2 linked regions of the Cupriavidus necator genome follow. The protein of the gene in region 1 binds, or shares a complex with, the protein of each later gene. Links are inferred from orthologs where the notes say so. Each region holds a gene or a part of one and is shown on either strand. Other genes may lie near its edges. The genes, in order: trxA and trxB.

What was found.
Region 2: the proteins of trxA (region 1) and trxB are in contact, whole or in part, in a crystal structure (PDB 1F6M), measured with the Escherichia coli proteins. The link is inferred for Cupriavidus necator from one-to-one orthologs.

The regions. Positions count from the first base shown.
Region 1 is NZ_CP066018.1:2,952,994-2,962,850, reverse strand. Bases 3,179-5,888 are described here. They hold trxA (thioredoxin TrxA), read left to right. Parts: upstream 3,179-4,225; coding sequence 4,226-4,552; downstream 4,553-5,888. Other genes in these bases: rho (transcription termination factor Rho), read left to right, coding at 4,732-5,888; I6H87_RS13865 (hypothetical protein), read right to left, coding at 3,510-3,782; I6H87_RS13870 (PD-(D/E)XK nuclease family protein), read right to left, coding at 3,179-3,371. Outside these bases: I6H87_RS13875 (UvrD-helicase domain-containing protein), read right to left, coding at 1-507; more of I6H87_RS13870, read right to left, coding at 504-3,178; more of rho, read left to right, coding at 5,889-5,994; I6H87_RS13850 (M90 family metallopeptidase), read left to right, coding at 6,120-6,971; I6H87_RS13845 (type B 50S ribosomal protein L31), read left to right, coding at 7,173-7,433; I6H87_RS13840 (ArnT family glycosyltransferase), read left to right, coding at 7,680-9,467; I6H87_RS13835 (MATE family efflux transporter), read left to right, coding at 9,580-9,857. UniProt on the Escherichia coli protein: Participates in various redox reactions through the reversible oxidation of its active center dithiol to a disulfide and catalyzes dithiol-disulfide exchange reactions.
Region 2 is NZ_CP066018.1:694,901-704,993, forward strand. Bases 697-3,642 are described here. They hold trxB (thioredoxin-disulfide reductase), read left to right. Parts: upstream 697-1,659; coding sequence 1,660-2,625; downstream 2,626-3,642. Other genes in these bases: I6H87_RS03265 (DNA translocase FtsK), read right to left, coding at 697-1,425; I6H87_RS03275 (Smr/MutS family protein), read left to right, coding at 2,737-3,411; I6H87_RS03280 (trimeric intracellular cation channel family protein), read left to right, coding at 3,425-3,642. Also shown: more of I6H87_RS03265, read right to left, coding at 1-696; more of I6H87_RS03280, read left to right, coding at 3,643-4,066; glnK (P-II family nitrogen regulator), read right to left, coding at 4,129-4,467; I6H87_RS03290 (NAD(+) synthase), read right to left, coding at 4,716-6,764; I6H87_RS03295 (GNAT family N-acetyltransferase), read left to right, coding at 6,944-8,197; I6H87_RS03300 (cytochrome b), read right to left, coding at 8,214-8,786; ppa (inorganic diphosphatase), read right to left, coding at 8,912-9,439; I6H87_RS03310 (aldehyde dehydrogenase family protein), read left to right, coding at 9,641-10,093.

The sequences.
Region 1 (9,857 bases):
TTTCATGCGCAGCGCATCTTCGCGCAGCGCCGCGCCCGGCACGATGCCCGAGGCCAGCGGCGCGCCACGCAGCAGCGTGCCGAACCAGCCGTGGAAGGTATCGATGGCCATGCGCCCGGGCGCGGCCAGCACCTGCGCATGCAGGCGCCGCGCACGCGGCAGCGCCTCGCGCGCGGCGTCATGCGTCAGGCCGCGCTGCACCAGCGCTGCGACCACGTCTTCATCGCTGTCGCGCGACATCTGTGCCAGCACCTCCAGCAGGCGGTCGCGCATTTCTTCGGCGGCCTTGCGCGTGAAGGTGATGGCCAGGATCTCGTGCGGCGCGGCGCCGGCCAGCAGCAGGCGCACCAGCCGCGCCACCAGCAGCCAGGTCTTGCCGCTGCCGGCACAGGCCTCTACCACCACCGAGCGCGCGGGATCGCAGGCGGCGCGCGTGAACTCGGCCTCGGAAACGGGCTCGCCGTCGCGCTGGTAAGGCTGGACGTGGTGCGGATCGTGGGGCGTCATGATGTCAGCGCCGGCACGGCGGTGGATTCCCAGAAGCCCTTGCGGCACAGGCCGCGGGCGGTGCAATACAGGCAGGCGGAGGCATCGCCGAAGGCCGGCAGCCTGGCACCCTGGCGCAGGCGCATGACGTCGTCGCGCATCTGCCGTTCCAGCCAGATGACGGCGGCTTCAAAATCGGGCAGGCCGACTTCGCGCTGCGCCGCCGCTGCGCCCTCGCGCGCGCCTTCGAGCGATACCCAGCTGCCCGCTGCCGCATCGGCGCGCAGCAGGCCGTAGAACGGCAGCTGGCAGTCTTCCCCGACCTCGGCCAGCTTGCGCTTGAGGCGGGTGGCGCTCTGCGTCTTGTAGTCGAGCACGGCATGCGCCCCGCCCGGGCCCTGGTCAAGCCGGTCGATGCGCCCGGTCAGGCGCAGCGGCTGGCCGTCGGGCATCGGCAGGTCGATGCCGGCGTCGAGCTCGCCGCCGCGCCAGAACCAGCCCTCGGCCTCGCGCGCGGATTGCCAGGCGACATACGACGGCATCACCTCGCGCCAGCGCCGGTAGTAGGCAATGGCATTGCCGTCCTCGGCCATCAGCGCGCCGAACACGGCTTCGGAAATCTCGGCCAGGCGGGCCAGGCGCCGGTCTTCCGCCAGCGTCTCGCCACGCTCGCGGCGCGCCTGCAGGTCCTTGTGGTAGCGCAGCAGCACGTGGTGCAGGTGTTCGCCGATCTCGCGTTTCTCCAGCTCGTCGCTGACTGTCTCCAACCCGGCCAGGCCCAGCATGCGGCCGGCGAAGAACTGGTAGGGGCAGCGGCGCAGCATGTTGTAGGCCTGCGCGCTCCAGCGCACCGGCACCAGCGCGGGCTCCGCCGCCGGCGCCGGCATGCCCTGCGGATCGGCAAAGGTCTCGTGCGCCTGTGCTGCGGCGGAGGCTTCGATGCTGACGCCCGCGCGCGCGCAGCACGCCGCCAGGCGCTCGATCCAGCCCGACACATGATGCGGCTCGCCGCGGCTGCCGTAGCGTTGCCAGGTCAGCACCACGTCGTCGTTGTTCAGCAGCACCTCGGCCAGGTCGCGCGCCTGTTGCGCAAAGCGGGCCTCGCGGTCTTCCAGGTCCAGCTCGCGCCGCATCTGGTTGGAGAAGAACATCAGCTCGGCGGCGCTGGACGGCAGTTGCGCGTCATCGCAGCCAACGATCACCACGCCCTCGAAGCGGCGCATGCGCGCGCCGTTCAGCGGCAGGATGGTGATGCGCGCCGGGCCGCTGGCCGAGGGCTCCTTGTAGGCGACCGATTCCAGCAGCGCCGACAGCATCGCGCGGAACTCGCCCTGCGACAGCGTGGCATGGCCGCCGGTCTCGTCCAGCGGCAACTCCTGCAGCCGCGCCAGCGCATCGAGCAGCTGGCTGCCGGCATCGTCCGCGGCCAGCGCTGCGCGCATGCCGAGGCCGTCGAGCATGCCGTCGAGCCGTTCCAGCCAGGTTGCCAGCGGATGCTGCGCGAGGCCGCGCGGCCAGCGCGCCGCCTCGTCGGCGAGCACGGCGATGAGCGCGTGCGCGGCGTGGCGCGGCGCTTCGGCGGCACCCTCGTCTTCCGTGGCAGCTTGCTGCGCCGCGGTCGGTGCGTGGCCGAACAGCTGGCGCAGGCGCGCCCAGCCGCCGGTGATGCCCTCGCGCCGCACCTGGCGCTCCAGCAGCGCGATGGCCGCGCCGCGCCCGGCAACCTCCGGCAGGCAGAACGGGCTCTTGAGCAGGTCCAGCAGCGCGGCGGTGTCGCCGTCGCGCACCAACAGGTCGAACCAGCGCATCAGCGCGGCGGCCGCGCGCGTGGTGGAAAGCTTCCAGCCGGTCTCGTCGCGCACCGGTGCGCCGGCGCGCGCCAGCAGGGCACGGGCGCGCCGCGCCACCACGCGGTCGTGCGCGACCAGCGCCACCTGGCGGCGGCCTTCATTGAGCCACTGCACCAGCTGCGCGGCTGCCGCGGCGGCTTCATCCTCGAAGCGCGCGCTGCCGACCACGCGGATCGACGGACGCTGCGGCGGCAGCGCAGGCATGGCCGGCGCGGGGGCGACGGCTTCGGCATCATCGACGATCCTTGCTTCCGGCCATAGCGCCAGCAGGGTCTGGTACCAGTCGGCATCGCTCCCGCCCTGCCCGGTCCAGTCATAGCCGACCTGCAGCACCGGCACCAGCTCGGCGGCATCGCGCAGGAACGCGGCTTCAAGCGGCGTGGGCGGGGTCGGGGCAATCCAGATCACCGGGCCGCGCAGCTGCTGCGACAGCTCGCGCAAGGCGCGGCGCCGCGCCGGCAGCGGATCGTCCGGGCCGGACAGCGCCTGCCAGAATGCCAGCACGATGCGCGCCTCTTCGCCGAGGAAGCGCTCGGACAGATGCGAATAGGTCCGTTCCAGCGCGCCCTGCAGCAGGCCGGCGCGATCGTCGCCGTCGATCTCGTCATCGTCGCGGATGGCGGCGTCTTCGAGCCAGCGCGCGTTAAGCTCGTCGCAGATCGACAGCAGCGTCTGCGACAGGCCCCATGCGGCGGTCTCGTTCTGGGCGCCGAAGGCGCGGCGCAGCCAATCCTGCCCGCGCACCGCCTGCTGCACGGCCAGCAGGCGTGCGGCCGGGCTGCGCACCGGGGCGCCCTCGGGCGGCAGGTCGAGCAGCCAGTGGCCCAGCGTCAGCACGCGCGGCAGCAGCCGCGGGCTGCCCGACGCGCGCGCGGCGGCGTCCAGTGCCTGGCGCACGCCCGGGATCTGCGCCGCGGTGGGCACGACCACGTGCGCGCCCGCCTCCGGCGCGCCGCAGCGGTCGAGGAAATACCAGGCAGCGGTGGCCGCCTGGTCGAGGAAATCAGGGCCAGGGCGGAAACGTAGCGACGTCATGGGCGCGTGGGGCGCAGCCCGGAATGGCTGCGCGAACTGCGTCGGTCGGCGAAAGCGTCAGGATGCAACGGAAACAATACGGGCGCCGCCGGCCTGGGCGGCTGGCGGCAAGTGTGATGCAGGGCAGGCGGAACCGGCTCAGTCCGAACCGCCTTCCAGCCGGGCGCGGATTTCGCGCGCGGTCTCGAGCAGGCCCTCATAGCCGGAGCGCGCATGCTCGGGCAGGTCCGGGTCGCCCACCAGGGTACCGAGGGTCTCGATGATGCTGTAGACCAGGCCGCGTGCGGCACCGCTGGCGATGCTGTTGGTCTCCACGGCGCTGCTGATATGGTCCAGCGCATCGCTCAGGTGGTCCACGTCCGGCGCCTGGCCGGGCTCGGGCTGCGAAGGCTTGCGGGGATCGGTGTTCATGTCGATGACCTAGTCAGTGGCGCAGGATGCAAGATTGGTCCGCTGGCGCCGCCTGCGGACCGCTTTCTATTCTACGCGCACGCCACACTCAATCGGCACCGCGCGGCGCGCACAAGTGCATTCTATGACACACCCTCCCGCACGCCGCAAGCGATTACCCGAATCTCTCGGCGCCATAGAAAATAAGCATTTCAATGAATCCTCCGATTGCAGCAGAATCATTTCCGTGCCGGCGCGCTTTCGAGTGTTTGCCAGGCCGGTCTTGAAAATCGGCAAACTGGTAACATATCGGCAGCACCGGGCGCGGCAGCGGCCCCCACAGCCTGTTTGCGGGCTGCGGAGGCAGCCCGACGGGTCCGCGCAATCTCGTGTAAGGTAACGGTTCGGCCCTCCGAAGTCTCCAGCCTTCAACATAAACAGAGCGAAACCAGAGGTTTTCCGCCATGAGCGAACAAATCAAGTATGTGAGCGACGCCTCCTTCGATGCTGACGTCCTCCAGTCCGACAAACCCGTCCTGCTCGACTTCTGGGCGGAATGGTGCGGCCCCTGCAAGATGATCGCGCCGATCCTGGACGAAGTCGCCAAGGACTATGGCGACAAGCTGCAGATCGCCAAGATCAATGTCGATGAAAACCAGCAGGTGCCGGCCAAGTTCGGCATCCGCGGCATCCCGACGCTGATCCTGTTCAAGAACGGCGCGGTCGCGGCCCAGAAGGTCGGCGCGCTGTCCAAGTCGCAACTGACCGCCTTCCTCGACGGCAACCTGTAAGCTGCGCGCCGGGACCTGACCCACGGTCCCGGTTTTGTCACGATCCGACGTGCGTGCGCCACATCCTGGCGGCCCGGTCGGATTGTGCTAAGATGCCACCAACAACTCCCCGAGCGTTCGCTCATTTCCCCCCTTCCCTTTAGGTCTCGCCCGTCCGGGCCCATCTGTACCCCTCGTCTATGCACCTGACAGAACTCAAATCGCTTCACGTGTCTGCGCTTCTCGAAATGGCGGCTACGCTCGAGATCGACAACGCACAACGGATGCGCAAACAGGAACTGATGTTTGCGATCCTGAAGAAGCGCGCCAAGATGGGCGAAACCATCTTTGGAGACGGCACGCTGGAGGTGCTGCCCGACGGCTTCGGCTTCCTGCGCTCGCCCGAAACCTCGTATCTGGCCAGCACGGATGACATCTACATCAGTCCGTCCCAGATCCGCCGCTTCAACCTGCACACCGGCGATTCGATCGAGGGTGAAGTGCGTACGCCCAAGGACGGCGAACGCTACTTTGCACTGGTCAAGGTGGACAAGGTCAACGGGCAGCCGCCCGAAGCGGTCAAGAACCGCATCATGTTCGAGAACCTGACGCCGCTGCACCCGAACCGGCCGCTCACGCTCGAACGCGATATCAAGGCTGAAGAGAACATCACCGGCCGCATCATCGACATGATCGCGCCGATCGGCCGCGGCCAGCGTGCGCTGCTGGTGGCGTCGCCCAAGTCCGGCAAGACCGTGATGCTGCAGCACATCGCCCACGCGATTGCCAACAACCATCCGGAAGCGGACCTGTTCGTGCTGCTGATCGACGAGCGCCCGGAAGAAGTGACCGAGATGATGCGTTCGGTGCGCGGCGAAGTGGTTGCGTCGACCTTCGACGAACCGGCCATCCGCCACGTTCAGGTTGCCGAAATGGTGATCGAGAAGGCCAAGCGCCTGGTCGAACTGAAGCGCGACGTCGTGATCCTGCTGGACTCGATCACCCGTCTGGCGCGTGCCTACAACACCGTGGTGCCGGCCTCGGGCAAAGTGCTGACCGGTGGTGTGGACGCCAACGCGCTGCAGCGCCCGAAGCGCTTCTTCGGTGCCGCGCGCAACCTGGAAGAAGGCGGTTCGCTGACCATCATCGCCACCGCGCTGATCGAAACCGGCAGCCGCATGGACGACGTGATCTATGAAGAGTTCAAGGGCACCGGCAATATGGAAGTGCACCTGGAACGCCGCCTGGCCGAGAAGCGCGTCTACCCGTCGATCAACCTGAACAAGTCGGGCACGCGCCGCGAAGAGTTGCTGATCAAGCCGGAAATCCTGCAGAAGATCTGGATCCTGCGCAAGTTCATCTCCGACATGGATGAAGTGCAGGCGATGGAATTCATCATGGACAAGATGAAGGCCACGAAGAACAACGCCGAGTTTTTCGATATGATGCGCAGAGGCGGCTGAGCCCTTGCTGCAGCGTCAACGCAGCATCGCCGCAAGGCGGACAGGAAGGCGTGCCACGGCACGCCTTTTTTGTTGCCCGACCTTTTTTGTTGCCGGACCATTTCACAGCGCACCGCGCTACGCCCATGCTCGGCAAACTGACCTCATTCCTGCGCACCCGCTCGCGGGCCCGCAAGCTGGAGCACTACGCCATCCCCGATGCGCTGTGGGCGCGCACGGTCGCCACGCTGCCGTTCGTGCAGCGCTACGGCAGCGAAGACCTGGCGGCGCTGCGCGAACTGGCCACGCTGTTCATCGCCGACAAGGAATACTCCACCGCGCACGACCTGCCGCTGGCCGACGACATGGTGGCCAGCGTTGCCGTGCAGGCCTGCGTGCCGATCCTGAAGCTGGGGCTGCCTTGGTACCGGGGCTGGCACGGCATCGTGCTCTACCCGGGCGAGTTCATCATCCGCCGGACCGTGCAGGACGAGATCGGCCTAGTGCACGGCGTGGTCGAGGAAGCCAGCGGCGAGGCCTGGGAGCACGGGCCGGTGATCCTGTCCTGGCCCGACGTGCACACCCCCGGGGCCGGCATCGACAGCGACCACGAACTGCCGGCCGATACCTACAACGTGGTCATCCACGAGTTCGCCCACAAGCTGGACATGCTCGACGGCGAGCCCGACGGCGTGCCGCCCTTCTCGCGCGTGCTGCACCCGGACATAGACGCGGAAGCCTGGGCCGAGACCTTCCTGACCGAGTACGACCGCTTTGCCGAGTCCTGGGAGGCACGCGACGAGGCCGACTGGGAGCACCCGGAGCGGCTGCCGCCGGCGCTGCGCATCATCGACCCATATGGGACCGAGGCGCCGAGCGAGTTCTTTGCCGTGACGTCAGAGGCATTTTTTGTCGAGCCGACCGGGCTGGCGCGGCACTGGCCGGTTGTATACCAGTCGCTGGCCGCCTTCTATCGCCAGGACCCGGCCTCCATGTGATGCTTTTGCCATATTCATGCACAACACTTTCTGTGCCGCTCGTGGCGCAGCCTCTTCCCCAAGTATTTGTTTTTCTGCCATAATCCCGGTTTGCCCGTTACCGGCAAGTGGTTCGTTCGTCGCCGCGCCATGCACGCTCTCGCCCTCGGCGGAGAACAGCGGATTGCAACGGACTGGCTACCCAACCAGAAAGGACTCATCATGAAAGAAGGCATTCACCCGAATTACCGCGAAGTCGTGTTCCAGGACATGTCCAGCGACTTCAGCTTCATCACCCGCTCGACCATCCAGACCAAGGACAAGATCGTGAAGGACGGCAAGGAATACCCGCTGGCCAAGATCGAAGTCTCGTCGGAATCGCACCCGTTCTACACCGGCACCCAGAAGATCATGGACACGGCCGGCCGCGTGGAAAAGTTCCGCCAGAAGTTCGGCAACAAGCTGGGCAAGGCTGCGAAGTAAATCGCTTTCAGCGAACCCCGCTTCGCAAGGCCCGCGGACAGATGCTCCGGGGCCTGTGCGAAACAGCAAAGAGGCAGCATCGGCTGCCTCTTTGCTTTTGTGCCGGACCACGACCGGTACCGCCGCATTCATTGGATTTACCCCACACCCCGTGAGGCTTCCACGCCATGCCACGGCCCGCGCGGCCGCCGCATGCGCGATACTGTGGCCTTCGCGCCATTGCGCCACGGCCCGACCTGAGCATCGATGCGTCAAGCCAATACCTCCCCCGTCCAGTTGACCGCTGCCGCGACCGGCGCCCTGCCGCGCGCGCTGCTGCTGGCGATCTGCATCATCTATGGCCTGGTCGGCCTGTTCGGCCGCGACCCGTGGAAGAACGAGGACGCCGCCGGCTTTGGCGTGATGTGGCAGCTGGCCACCGGCAACCTGCACGACTGGCTGATGCCGAATATCGTCGGCCGCCCGTACAGCGAGGACGGCCCGCTGGTGTTCTGGATCGGCGCGCTGATGATCCGCGGCTTCGGCAGCTGGCTGGGCGCGGCCGACGCCGCGCGGCTGGCCACGGCGCTGTTCTTCTTCGCGACCTGCGCCTGCATCTGGTACACCACCTACCTGCTGGGCCGGCGCGACGAGGTCCAGCCATTTGCCTATGCCTTCGGCGGCCAGCCCAACGCGCGCGATTACGGCCGCACGCTGGCCGACGGCGCGCTGCTGATCTTCCTGGCCTGCGTGGGCCTGGCCATGCGCGGGCACGAGACCACGCCGCAGGTCGGCCAGGTCGCCTTTATCGCACTGGCCCTGTACGGCATGGTGCGCAGCCTCGACAAGCCCATCCAGGGCAGCCTGGTCTATGGTGCCGCGCTGGGCGGACTGGCGCTGGCCAGCGGGCCCCTGCTGCCGCTGGCGCTGCTGGGTGGCAGCGCGGTCTGCGCACTGGTGTGCAAGCCGCTGCCGTGGCGGCGCCTGGCCGCCATCGGCATTCCGCTGGCGCTGCTGATGGTGTCGGCGTGGCTGGCGGCCGCCTACTTCGGCGCGGCCGACCGCGACGAGGCGGTGACCTTCATCCGCGAATGGTCGCGCTATGACCGCCGCAGCTACGGCTCGCCCAATGTGGCGACCTTCGGCTTCAACGTGCGCAACCTGTTCCTGTACACGTGGCCGGTCTGGCCGATCGCGGGCTGGGCCTGGATCGCGTGGACCGGCATGCGCCGCGCCCCCCATGTGGCGGCGCCGCTGGCGCTGCTGCTGCCGGTGCTGGTGCTGCTGTTCCTGCAGCGCAGTGCCGGCGACGTGCAGTTCATCCTGCTGCTGCCGCCGATGGCCGTGCTGGCCGCATTCGCGCTGCCCACGCTGGCGCGCGGCGTGATCAACGCGATCGACTGGTTCGCGCTGCTGTTCTTCACCATCTTCGGTGGCACGGTCTGGTTCATGTGGATCGCCAAGACCACCGGCTGGCCGCCGCGCATCGCACGCAACGTCTTCCGCCAGCTGCCCGGCTACCAGCATGAGTTCACCATTGCCGCGGTGGTGTTCGCGCTGGCGGCCACGGTCGCGTGGGTGCTGATCGTGCGCTGGCGGCTGTCGCGCGCGCCCAAGCAGATCTGGCGCCCGGTGGTGATTTCCGCCGCCGGCACCACCCTGATGTGGGTCATGGCAATGACGCTGTGGCTGCCCTCGATCAACTACGGCAAGACCTACCGCGACGTGGCCCAGGCCGCGGCGATGGCGCTGCCGCCTGCCTACCAGTGCGTCCAGCCGATCCGCATGGGCGATGCGCAGCTGGCGTCGTTCGCCTATTTCGGCCATATCCGCTTTGGCGGCCCCAACGACGGCTGCGACGTGCTGCTGCGCCATGACGCGGTCGACTATGGCGAGCCGGGCAATATCTCGCATTTCGAGTGGCGGCTGATCTGGGAAGGCCGCCGCCCCGCGGACCGCGACGAGCGCTTCCGCATGTACCGGCTGGTCGATACCGCGCGCGCCGTCCATCCGCGCCCCGACCTGCCGCGGCGCCGCCTGCCGCGCCAGCCCTGAGCCCTTTCCGGCGTCACCACCACCGCAGCGCCTGTCGCGCCATCGAACCATTCCGGCCGCAGGCGGCTGCGGGGCTGACCATCCAGCCCTGACCAAGCCTGCCGAGCCCTGAATGACCCTGCTCCAAGACCTTCGCCGTATCGCCAGCCTGGCCGGCCCGGTGCTGGCCGGCCAGCTTGCCGTTATCGCCTTTGGCGTCATCGATACCGTGATGGCCGGGCGCGCCTCGGCGACCGACCTGGCCGCCGTGGGCCTGGGCGGCTCGATCTACGTCACCATCTATATCAGCCTGATGGGCGTATTGCAGGCGCTGTCGCCCATCGCCGGGCAGCTCTATGGCGCCGGCCGCATCGAGGCGATCGGCGCCGAGGTCCGGCAGGCCGCATGGCT
Region 2 (10,093 bases), 2.3 Mb from region 1 along the record:
CGGGATGCCCTCGTAGACGCTCATTTCGAGCATCTTCGGGTCGATCAGGATCAGGCGTACGCTTTCCGCCTTGGCCTTGTACAGCAGCGACAGGATCATCGCGTTGATGCCGACCGACTTGCCCGAGCCGGTGGTGCCGGCCACCATGCAGTGCGGCATGCGGGCCAGGTCGGCCACCATCGGCTTGCCGGCGATGTCCTTGCCCAGCGCCATGGTCAGGCTGGACGAACTCTCGTTGTAGACCTGCGAGCCGAGGATTTCCGACAGGCGCACGGTCTGGCGCTTCGGGTTGGGCAGCTCCAGCCCCATGTAGTTCTTGCCCGGGATGGTCTCGACCACGCGGATCGACACCAGCGACAGCGAGCGCGCCAGGTCGCGCGCCAGGTTCACCACCTGGCTGCCCTTGACGCCGGTGGCCGGCTCGATCTCATACCGCGTGATGACCGGGCCCGGGTAGGCCGCCACCACCTTGACCTCGACGCCGAAGTCCTTGAGCTTTTTTTCGATCAGGCGCGAGGTGAACTCCAGAGTCTCGGCGCTGACGGTTTCCTGGTGCGGCGGAATCGGGTCCAGCAGCGACAGCGGCGGCAGGTCCGAGTCCTGGATATCGGCAAACAGCGGCTGCTGCTTCTCACGCTCGACGCGCTCATGCTTGGGCACTGCCTGCGGGCGCACGATCTGCACCGGCGCCGCCTCTTCGATGCGCACGCGCTGCACCTCGACGGTTTCTTTGCGCTCGGTCTTGGCGGCCTCGCCGATGATGCGGTCCTGCTTGCTCTCGCGGCGGGCCTTGAAGCCCAGGAACAGGGTCTCGACAAAGCCGCCGACGTGCTCGGCCACGGTCAGCCAGGAGAAATGGAAGAACAGCGACAGCCCGATCGCCAGCAGCAGCAACAACAGCAGGGTCGCGCCGGTGAAACCCAGCGCCACCTGCAGCCAGCCGCCCAGCAGATCGCCCAGCACCCCGCCCGGCGCGCGCGGCAGCGCGGCGCGCAACGGGTACATGCGGATCGCCTCCAGGCCCATGCTGGAGAACAGGGTCAGACCAAAGCCGATCCAGCTGACGGTCACGCCCTGGCGGTGCAGGCCGGGGTCCGCGCGCTCGGGCAGCTCGGCGGTCAGCGTGCGCCAGCCGCGCCAGCAGCGGCGCACCAGCAGCACCGCCAGCCAGTAGGCGGAAAAGCCGAAGATGAAGAACAGCACGTCGGCCACCCAGGCGCCGACGCGCCCGCCCAGGTTGTGGATATCGGCCACCTGGTTGGCATGCGACCAGCCGGGATCGGTCTTGCTGTAGCTGGCCAGCACGCACAGGAAACCCAGCGTGACGGCCAGCAGCAGGAACCAGCGGACCTCTCCCAGCAGTTTGCCGATGCGGGATGGCAAGGCTGAGGGATCGGTGCGGGTGGTCGTGGTAGCTCGGGCCATGCCTGGTTAAGACTCGCGTGTAAGGTGATTCCGGATGCGTTTCGGGCCGATGCCGGCAGCGGTCAGTGGTTGCTCACCAGGTGACTGACGGTCATCGTGGCGGCCATTTTAACGTGGCCCGAGACTATCGCACTCATTGGAATTTGCAACAGTGAGCAAATGCGGCTCCTCTTATAATGTCGCTTTCGAGCAATGCCGGTGGGCAGCATGCCGCACCGGCCACAGGAACGCATCATGGCAAAACACGCAAAAGTGCTGATTCTCGGTTCTGGTCCCGCCGGCTATACCGCCGCGGTCTACGCGGCCCGCGCCAACCTGGAACCGGTGCTGATCACCGGCCTGGCACAGGGCGGCCAGCTGATGACCACCACGGACGTCGAGAACTGGCCGGGCGATGCCAAGGGCGTCCAGGGTCCTGAACTGATGCAGCGCCTGCTGGCGCACGCCGAGGAATTCAAGACCGAAATCATCTTCGATCACATCCACACCGCCAAGCTGGTGGACGACAACGGCCAGCCGGCCCGCCCCTTCCGCCTGATCGGCGACGCCGGTGAATATACGTGCGACGCGCTGATCATCGCCACCGGCGCCTCGGCGCAGTACCTGGGCCTGCCGTCCGAAGAGTCCTTCATGGGCCGCGGCGTGTCGGCCTGCGCCACCTGCGACGGCTTCTTCTACAAGAACCAGGAAGTGGCCGTGGTCGGTGGCGGCAACACCGCCGTGGAAGAGGCGCTGTACCTGTCGCATATCGCCAGCAAGGTCACCGTGATCCACCGCCGCGACAGCTTCCGCGCCGAGCCTATCCTGGTCGACCGCCTGCTGCAGCGTGAAAAGGAAGGCCGCGTGGTGATCCGCTACGACAGCGTGCTGGACGAGGTGCTGGGCGATGAATCCGGCGTGACCGGCATCCGCGTGCGCGGCACCAAGACCGGCCAGGCCGAGGACCTGAAGCTGGCGGGCGTGTTCATCGCCATCGGCCACAAGCCCAACACCGACCTGTTCGAAGGCCAGCTGGCCATGGAAAACGGCTACCTGGTGACCAAGTCGGGCCTGCAGGGCGACGCCACCGCCACCAGCGTGCCGGGCGTGTTTGCCGCCGGCGACGTGCAGGACCATGTCTACCGCCAGGCCATCACCAGCGCCGGCACGGGCTGCATGGCCGCGCTGGACGCCCAGCGCTTTGTTGAAGCCCTGAAGTAAGCACGCCCCTCCGCCGGCCGGGCCGCCACGGCCCGCCGGCGCGTCCCCTGCGGCATCTCCTGCCGCCCCGCCAGTCGATATAATCTGCGCCGAGCCCCCGGAGATTTTTCAATGACGCACGGCGCCAGCAAACCCGACCGACCGCCCCAACGTTTCGGCCTGAACGACCTTGCCAGGCTGCGCGACACCCTCAAGGCCGATACCGAGCGCCGCGAAGCCGAGCGCGTGGCCGCCGAGCAGGCCGCCCGGCGCGCCCGTGAAGAGGCCGACGTCTTCCGCACCAGCGTGGGCCAGGTCAGCCAGCTGCGCGACCGCAACCGCGCCCCCCTGCCCGCCAGCAAGCCCGCCCCGGTGCCGGTGCAGTCGCGCCGCAACGACGAAGCCGTGCTGGCGGCCTCGCTGTCCGATGATTTCGACGTGGAAAGCCTGCTGGAAACCGACGAGACCCTGTCGTTCCGCCGGCCCGGCATCGGCATGGACGTGATCCGCAAGCTGCGCCGCGGCGAATGGGTGGCGCAGGACAAGGTCGACCTGCACGGCCTGCGCAGCGACGAGGCGCGCGAGGCGCTGGCCGAGTTCCTGCGCCGCTCGGTGCGCAACGGCGTGCGCTGCGTGCGCGTGATCCACGGCAAGGGCCTGGGCTCGCCCGACAAGCTGCCAGTGCTCAAGGGCAAGGTGCGCAGCTGGCTGGTGCAGAAGGAGGAAGTGCTCGCCTTCGTGCAGGCGCGCGAGGCCGAAGGCGGCGCCGGCGCGCTGATGGTGCTGCTGCGCCAGCCGCGCACCTGACGCATCGCCACGGATGCACGTTCCGCTTGAATTGCTGATGGGGCGGCTGCCCCTGATCCTCCACATCATGGAGGTGATCGGCGTGCTCGCCTTCGCGGTCTCGGGCGTGGTCGACGCGCGCAAGCAGCGCCTGGACGTGGTCGGCACCTTCGTGGTGGCCTTTGCCACCGCCTTTGGCGGCGGCACCGTGCGCGACGTGCTGCTGGACCGGCGCCCGTTCTACTGGGTCGACCACGAAGGCTACGTGCTGCTGATCTTCGTGATGTCGTTCGGCGCCTCGTTCGTGCTGCGCGTGGTCAGCCGCGTGGCCTCGGACCGGGCCATGATCGTGGCCGACGCGATCGGGCTGGGGCTGTTCTCGGTGACCGGCGCCTCGCTGGCGCTGGTGGCGCAGATGACGCCCACCGTGGCGGTGATGATGGGCATCATCTCGGCCGTGTTCGGCGGCGTGGTGCGGGACGTGCTGTGCAACGAGGTGCCGATGATCCTGCGCGACCGCTCGCCCTACGCCACCTGCTCCTTTGTCGGCTGCTGGATCTATGTCGGCATGACCTGGCTGGCGGTGCAGCAGGAAGCGGCGCTGCTGACCGGGGCAGTGGCGATCATCGCCATGCGGCTGGTGTCGGTGCGCTACGGGTGGAAGCTGCCCAGCTGAACCGCACCCACCAATGAAAACGCCGCCCTGCAAGGCGGCGTTTCTCTATCCTGGCCCGAGGCTCAGACCGCGGCTTCGTCCTGCTCGCCGGTGCGGATGCGGATCACACGCTCGATCTCGGTGACGAAGATCTTGCCGTCGCCGATCTTGCCGGTGTGGGCGGCCTTGACGATGGCGTCCAGCACGGTGTCCAGCTGGTTCTCGGCCACCACCACTTCGATCTTGATCTTGGGCAGGAAGTCGACCACGTACTCGGCGCCACGGTAGAGCTCGGTATGCCCTTTCTGGCGGCCAAATCCCTTCACTTCGGTCACCGTCAGACCGGTCACGCCGACGTCGGCCAGGGCTTCACGCACCTCGTCGAGCTTGAACGGTTTGATGATGGCGGTAATCTGCTTCATGACTGGCCCCTGTTTATCGTTTGTTCACGCGCCTGGCGGCGCATCGCCGCGGTCGCGGCGCTCTCCGGGTGGCATTTTACCAGCCCTTGGCCGCTTGCATTTCCGCCTGCCCCACAGCCAGCGCGGCCGCAGCGTTGGCTAGCGCGCATCCGGGCAGGCCCCGGCCCTGTGGATAAACCTGTGGACAGCCACTGGAGAAACTGTGCACAAGCCGCCACCCAAGAGCCGGAGCTCGACCGGCGCTGCGCTCAGTCCGGCACCTTCTCCAGGTCCGCCAACCACACCACCGACTCTGAATCGCTCGGCGCGCGCCAGTCACCGCGCGGCGACAGCGATCCGCCCGAGCCCACCTTGGGCGCGTTCGGGATGCATGAGCGCTTGAACTGGCTGGTGCGGAAGAAACGGTCCAGGAAGATCGCCAGGTTGCGCTTGATCTCCGGCAGCCCGTACTGATTGCGTACCACATGCGGGCCGTTGGGCCAGACGCCGCGCTCGCGGTCGCCCCAGGCATGCAGCGCCAGGAAGGCGATCTTGGACGGCGTGAAGCCGAAACGCAGCGTGTAGTAGAGGTTGAAGTCCTGCAGCTCATACGGGCCGATGGTGCTCTCGGTCTTCTGCTCGGGGCCGTGGTTGCTGTCGCCCGGGACCAGCTCGGGGCTGATGTCGGTGTCGAGCACGGCCAGCAGCACGTCGGAACCGCCCTCGCCCACCTGCCCGGTCTCGGCCACCCAGCGCACCAGGTGCGAGATCAGCGTCTTGGGCACGCTGGCATTGACGTTGTAGTGCGACATGTGGTCGCCCACGCCATAGGTGCACCAGCCCAGCGCCAGTTCGCTCAGGTCGCCGGTGCCGATCACGATGGCGTGGTGGAAATTGGCCAGCCGGAACAGGTGGTTGGTACGCTCGCCGGCCTGCACGTTCTCGAAGGTCACGTCGTAGACCTTCTCGCCGGCGGCGTATGGGTGGCCCAGGTCCTTCAGCATGGCCAGGCACGACGGCCGGATATCGATCTCGGTCGCGGTGCAGCCCACCACCTGCATCAGCTGGCGCGCCTGCAGCAGCGTGCGGTCGCTGGTGGCGAAGCCCGGCATGGTGAAGGCCAGGATATTGGCGCGCGGCAGGCCCAGGCGGTCCATCGCCTTGGCGCAGACCAGCAGCGCGTGGGTGGAATCCAGCCCGCCCGACACGCCGATCACCACCTTGCTGATCTTGCTGGCCGACAGGCGCTGCACCAGCGCCTGCACCTGGATGTTGTAGACCTCCATGCAGCGTTCGTCGCGCTGGCGCGGATCGGCCGGCACGTACGGGAAGCGCGCCACGTTGCGCGCCAGCGGCAGCGACTTTTCCAGGGTCAGGTCGAGCGGGAAGCGCACCACGCGGAACTTGTCCACTTCTGCCTTGTGCCGGCGCACCGAGTGGCCGAAGGTGACCTGGTGCATGCGCTCGCGCGACAGCCGCTCGACGTCGATATCAGCGCAGAGCAGGTGCGAGGTATCGGCAAAGCGCTCGGATTCGGCCAGCAGCTCGCCGTTCTCGCAGATCAGCGCCTGGCCGTCCCAGGCCAGGTCGGTGGAAGACTCGCCCTTGCCGGCCGAGGTGTACAGGTAGGCCGCCAGGCATCGTGCCGACTGCTGCGAGACCAGCTGGTGCCGGTACCCGGCCTTGCCGACCACGATATTCGAGGCCGACAGGTTGACCAGCACCGTGGCCCCGGCCAGCGCCGCGAACGACGACGGCGGGATCGGCACCCAGACGTCTTCGCAGATTTCTGCGTGGAAGCGGAAGTCGGGGATGTCTTCGACATCGAACAGCAGCCCGGCGCCGAACGGCACGTCCTGGCCCAGCAGCCGGATCGACTCGACCGCGGCGTTGTCGGCGGCGCTGAACTGGCGCGCCTCGTAGAACTCCCAGTAGTTCGGCAGGTAGGACTTGGGCACCACGCCCTGGATACGCCCGCGCGCGACCACCACGGCGCAGTTGAACAACTGGTGCTCGACCCGCAGCGGCATGCCGACGATCAGCGCCGCCGGCAGCTTGCGCGAGGCCTCGACGATGGTGGCCAGCGCCGCCTCGCAGGCGTCCAGCAGCGCGCGCTGGTGGAACAGGTCGTCGCAGGTGTAGGCGGAGATGCCCAGCTCCGGGAACGCAACCAGCACGGCGCCCTTCTGGGCCGCCTGCGCCGCCAGGGCAATGGTCTCGGCGGCGTTGAAGGCCGGGTCGGCCACCCGGCAGACGGGCACGCCCACCGCGACACGCGCAAAGCCGTGGGAATACAGGTTGAAAAACGGGTTCTTCATATCGGGCCTTGGTTATCGAACCATGCGGACCATGCCGCCGCCTGAAGCATCCCGGGATGCCTCGGCAAGCACTGGTGACGAGGATGCTCCATTTTACGACGCCCGCCCCTGCCGTGCGGCGCAGCAACGGCGCATCGTTTCCGGTAGACTCGATCGATCCACAGACGGGAACTGGTGCAATGCAGTCTGAATCATGCGTGCCCGGCGAGGGCAAGGACCAGCGCCAGCCGGCACGGCACAAGCGCAAGTCGGCAGGCGACCCTGCGCAGGAATACCGTACCGAAATCATCTCCGACCTGGGCGAGATCGATGCCGCCGCCTGGGACGCCCTGGTGGCGCACCACGCCGACGCCACGCCGTTCCTGAAGCATGCCTTCCTGCACGCCCTGCACACCAGCGGCAGCGCCTGCGCCGAGACCGGGTGGAACCCGCGCTACCTGACGTTGTGGGCGCCGGCCAAGGACGGCCGCCCGGAACGGCTGGCCGCGGCCATGCCGCTTTACGCCAAGGCGCATTCCTATGGCGAATATGTCTTCGACTGGGCCTGGGCCGACGCCTATGCCCGCAACGGGCTCGAGTACTACCCCAAATGGCTGGCGGCAATTCCCTTCACGCCGGTGCGCGGCGCGCGGCTGCTGGCCGAAGACGCCCATGCGCGCCGCCTGCTGCTGCAGATGGCGCTGGCGCTGGCCGCCGAAAGCCAGATGTCGTCGCTGCACATCCTGTTCCCCGACGAGGCCGAGGCCGCGCTGATGCAGCAGGCCGGCATGCTGATGCGGCACGGCGTGCAGTTCCACTGGACCAATGACGGCTATGGCAGCTTTGACGACTTCCTGGCCACGCTGTCGCAGAAAAAGCGCAAGAACATCCGCGCCGAGCGCCGCCAGGTCGCGCAGGCCGGCATCGGCTTCCGGCGCCTGCGTGGCGCGCAGATCGACGACGATGCGTGGAAGTTCTTCAACCGGTGCTATCGCCAGACTTACCGCGAGCACCATTCCACGCCCTACCTGAACCTGGACTTCTTCCGGCGCATCGGCGCCGCCATGCCGCAGCACCTGCTGCTGGTGATCGCCGAGCGCGAGGGCCAGCCTATCGCCAGCTCGCTGCTGGTCTATGACGATACGCCCGAAGTCAGCACGCTCTACGGGCGCTACTGGGGCGCACTGGAGTACCACGCCTGCCTGCACTTCGAAACCGCGTACTACCAGCCGCTGGAATTCTGCATCGAGCAAGGCATACGCACCTTCGAAGGCGGCGCCCAGGGCGAACACAAGATGGCGCGCGGCTTCCTGCCGGTGGCGACGCGCTCGGCCCACTGGCTGGCGCATCCCGCTTTTGCCGATGCCGTCGAGCGCTTCCTTGAGCGCGAGCGCCAGGGCATCGACGCCTACCTGGACGAACTGAGCGAACGCAACCCGTTCGCCCGCGCCTGAACACGCAAGCCGGCGCTCAGCGCCACATCCGCCGCAGCGTGTTGTCGCCCAGCATGTAGTGGTGGAACAGCGACGCCATCGCGTGCAGGCCGATCACCAGGTAGAAGGCGGTGCCCAGGGTCTCGTGGACCTCCTTGACGGTGTCCTTCAGCGCCGGGTCGGCCGCCACCATCGCCGGCACTTCCAGCCCCAGCGAAGGCAACGCCAGCAGGTGGCCGCCAGCGTTCATCGCCAGCAGCCCCAGCAGCGGCTGGGCCAGGATATACAAGTAAAGCACCCAGTGCATGGCCTCGCCGGCCAACTGCATCCAGCGCGCGCCCGGCTCCGGCGCGGGCGCGCCGCGCACCAGGCGCCACACCAGGCGCGGCACCGCCAGCACCAGCACCAGCGCCCCCGCCCATTCATGGACTGTCATCGCCAGCGCGCGCGGCGGCGTGCCCTTGGCAAAACTGCCCTTCAGCTCGATCGCGGAATAGGCCAGCGCCACCAGCAGGAACACCGCCCAGTGGAAGCACACCGCCAGCCGGTCATAGCGGCGCAGCGGCGACAAGGCCTGCGGCAATGCCTGGATTTCGGTGATGGGATTCATAGGGGACTCCTCTTGTCAGCACCCGCATAGCGTAGCGCAAGGCACTTGCCCGGATGCTGCCGTACATCAAGCGCGCGGCAACAAAAAACCCCGCCGGAGCGGGGCTTCTTCAGCGGCGGTTCAGCTTACTTCTTGTAGTTGGCCACGCCGTCGGTGATTTCCTTGTGGGCTTCCTCGATGCCAGCCCAGCCTTCGACCTTGACCCACTTGCCGGCTTCCAGTGCCTTGTAGTGCTCAAAGAAGTGCTTGATCTGGTCCAGCTGGTTCTGCGGCACGTCCGACAGGCCCTTCATGTAGGCGGTGGCCGGCGACAGCTTGTCCAGCGGCACAGCGACCAGCTTGGCGTCCACGCCCGACTCGTCGGTCATCTTCAGCATCCCGAGTGCACGGCAGCGCACCACGGCGCCGGCCAGGATCGGGAACGGCGACAGCACCAGCACATCCACCGGGTCGCCGTCGCCCGACAGCGTCTGCGGGATGTAGCCATAGTTGGCCGGATAGCGCATGCCTGTGCCGATAAAGCGGTCGACGAACAGCAGGCCGGTTTCCTTGTCTGCCTCGTACTTCACCGGATCGCTCTGGGCCGAGATCTCGATGATGACGTTGAAATCGTTGGGGATGTCCTTGCCCGGGGTTACGAGGTTGAAGCTCATGCGGTTCTCCAGATGCCTGCGCGGTGTTGTTGGATGGCGGGCATTATAGCGGCTCATGCCTGACCGCAGGCTGACAGCTGGGCCAGGCACGGCGCATTGCACGCTGGCCAGTGTCGGCGATAATGGCGCATTCTTCAGCCGTCACTGAAAAGCGCAGCCGCCGTGCTGCCCCCTGTTGCACCCGCTGCCCCGGAGCCACCCATGCACGCCCAGCACTTCGTCGCCAACCGCCTGATCGCGCCCGACAACGGCCTGCGCATCAAGGTCTTCGATCCGTCCAACGGCGAGCCGTTCGCCGAGATCGCACGCGGCAACGCCACCGATATCAACGTCGCCGTCCATGCGGCCCGCCAGGCCGCCGAAGGCGCCTGGGGCCAGATGGCGCCAGCGGAGCGGGTGCGCCTGCTCAACCGCGTCGCCGTGGCGCTGATCGCGCACGAGGACGAACTGGCCGCGCTCGAGGCCCGCGACACCGGCAAGCCGCTGCGCCAGGCGCGCGCCGATGCCCGCGCCGTGGCCCGCTATTTCGAGTTCTACGCCGGCGCGGTGGACAAGCTGCACGGCCAGACCATCCCCTACAACCCCGGCTACACCGTGCTGACCGTGCGCGAGCCGCACGGCGTGACCGGCCACATCATCCCGTGGAACTACCCG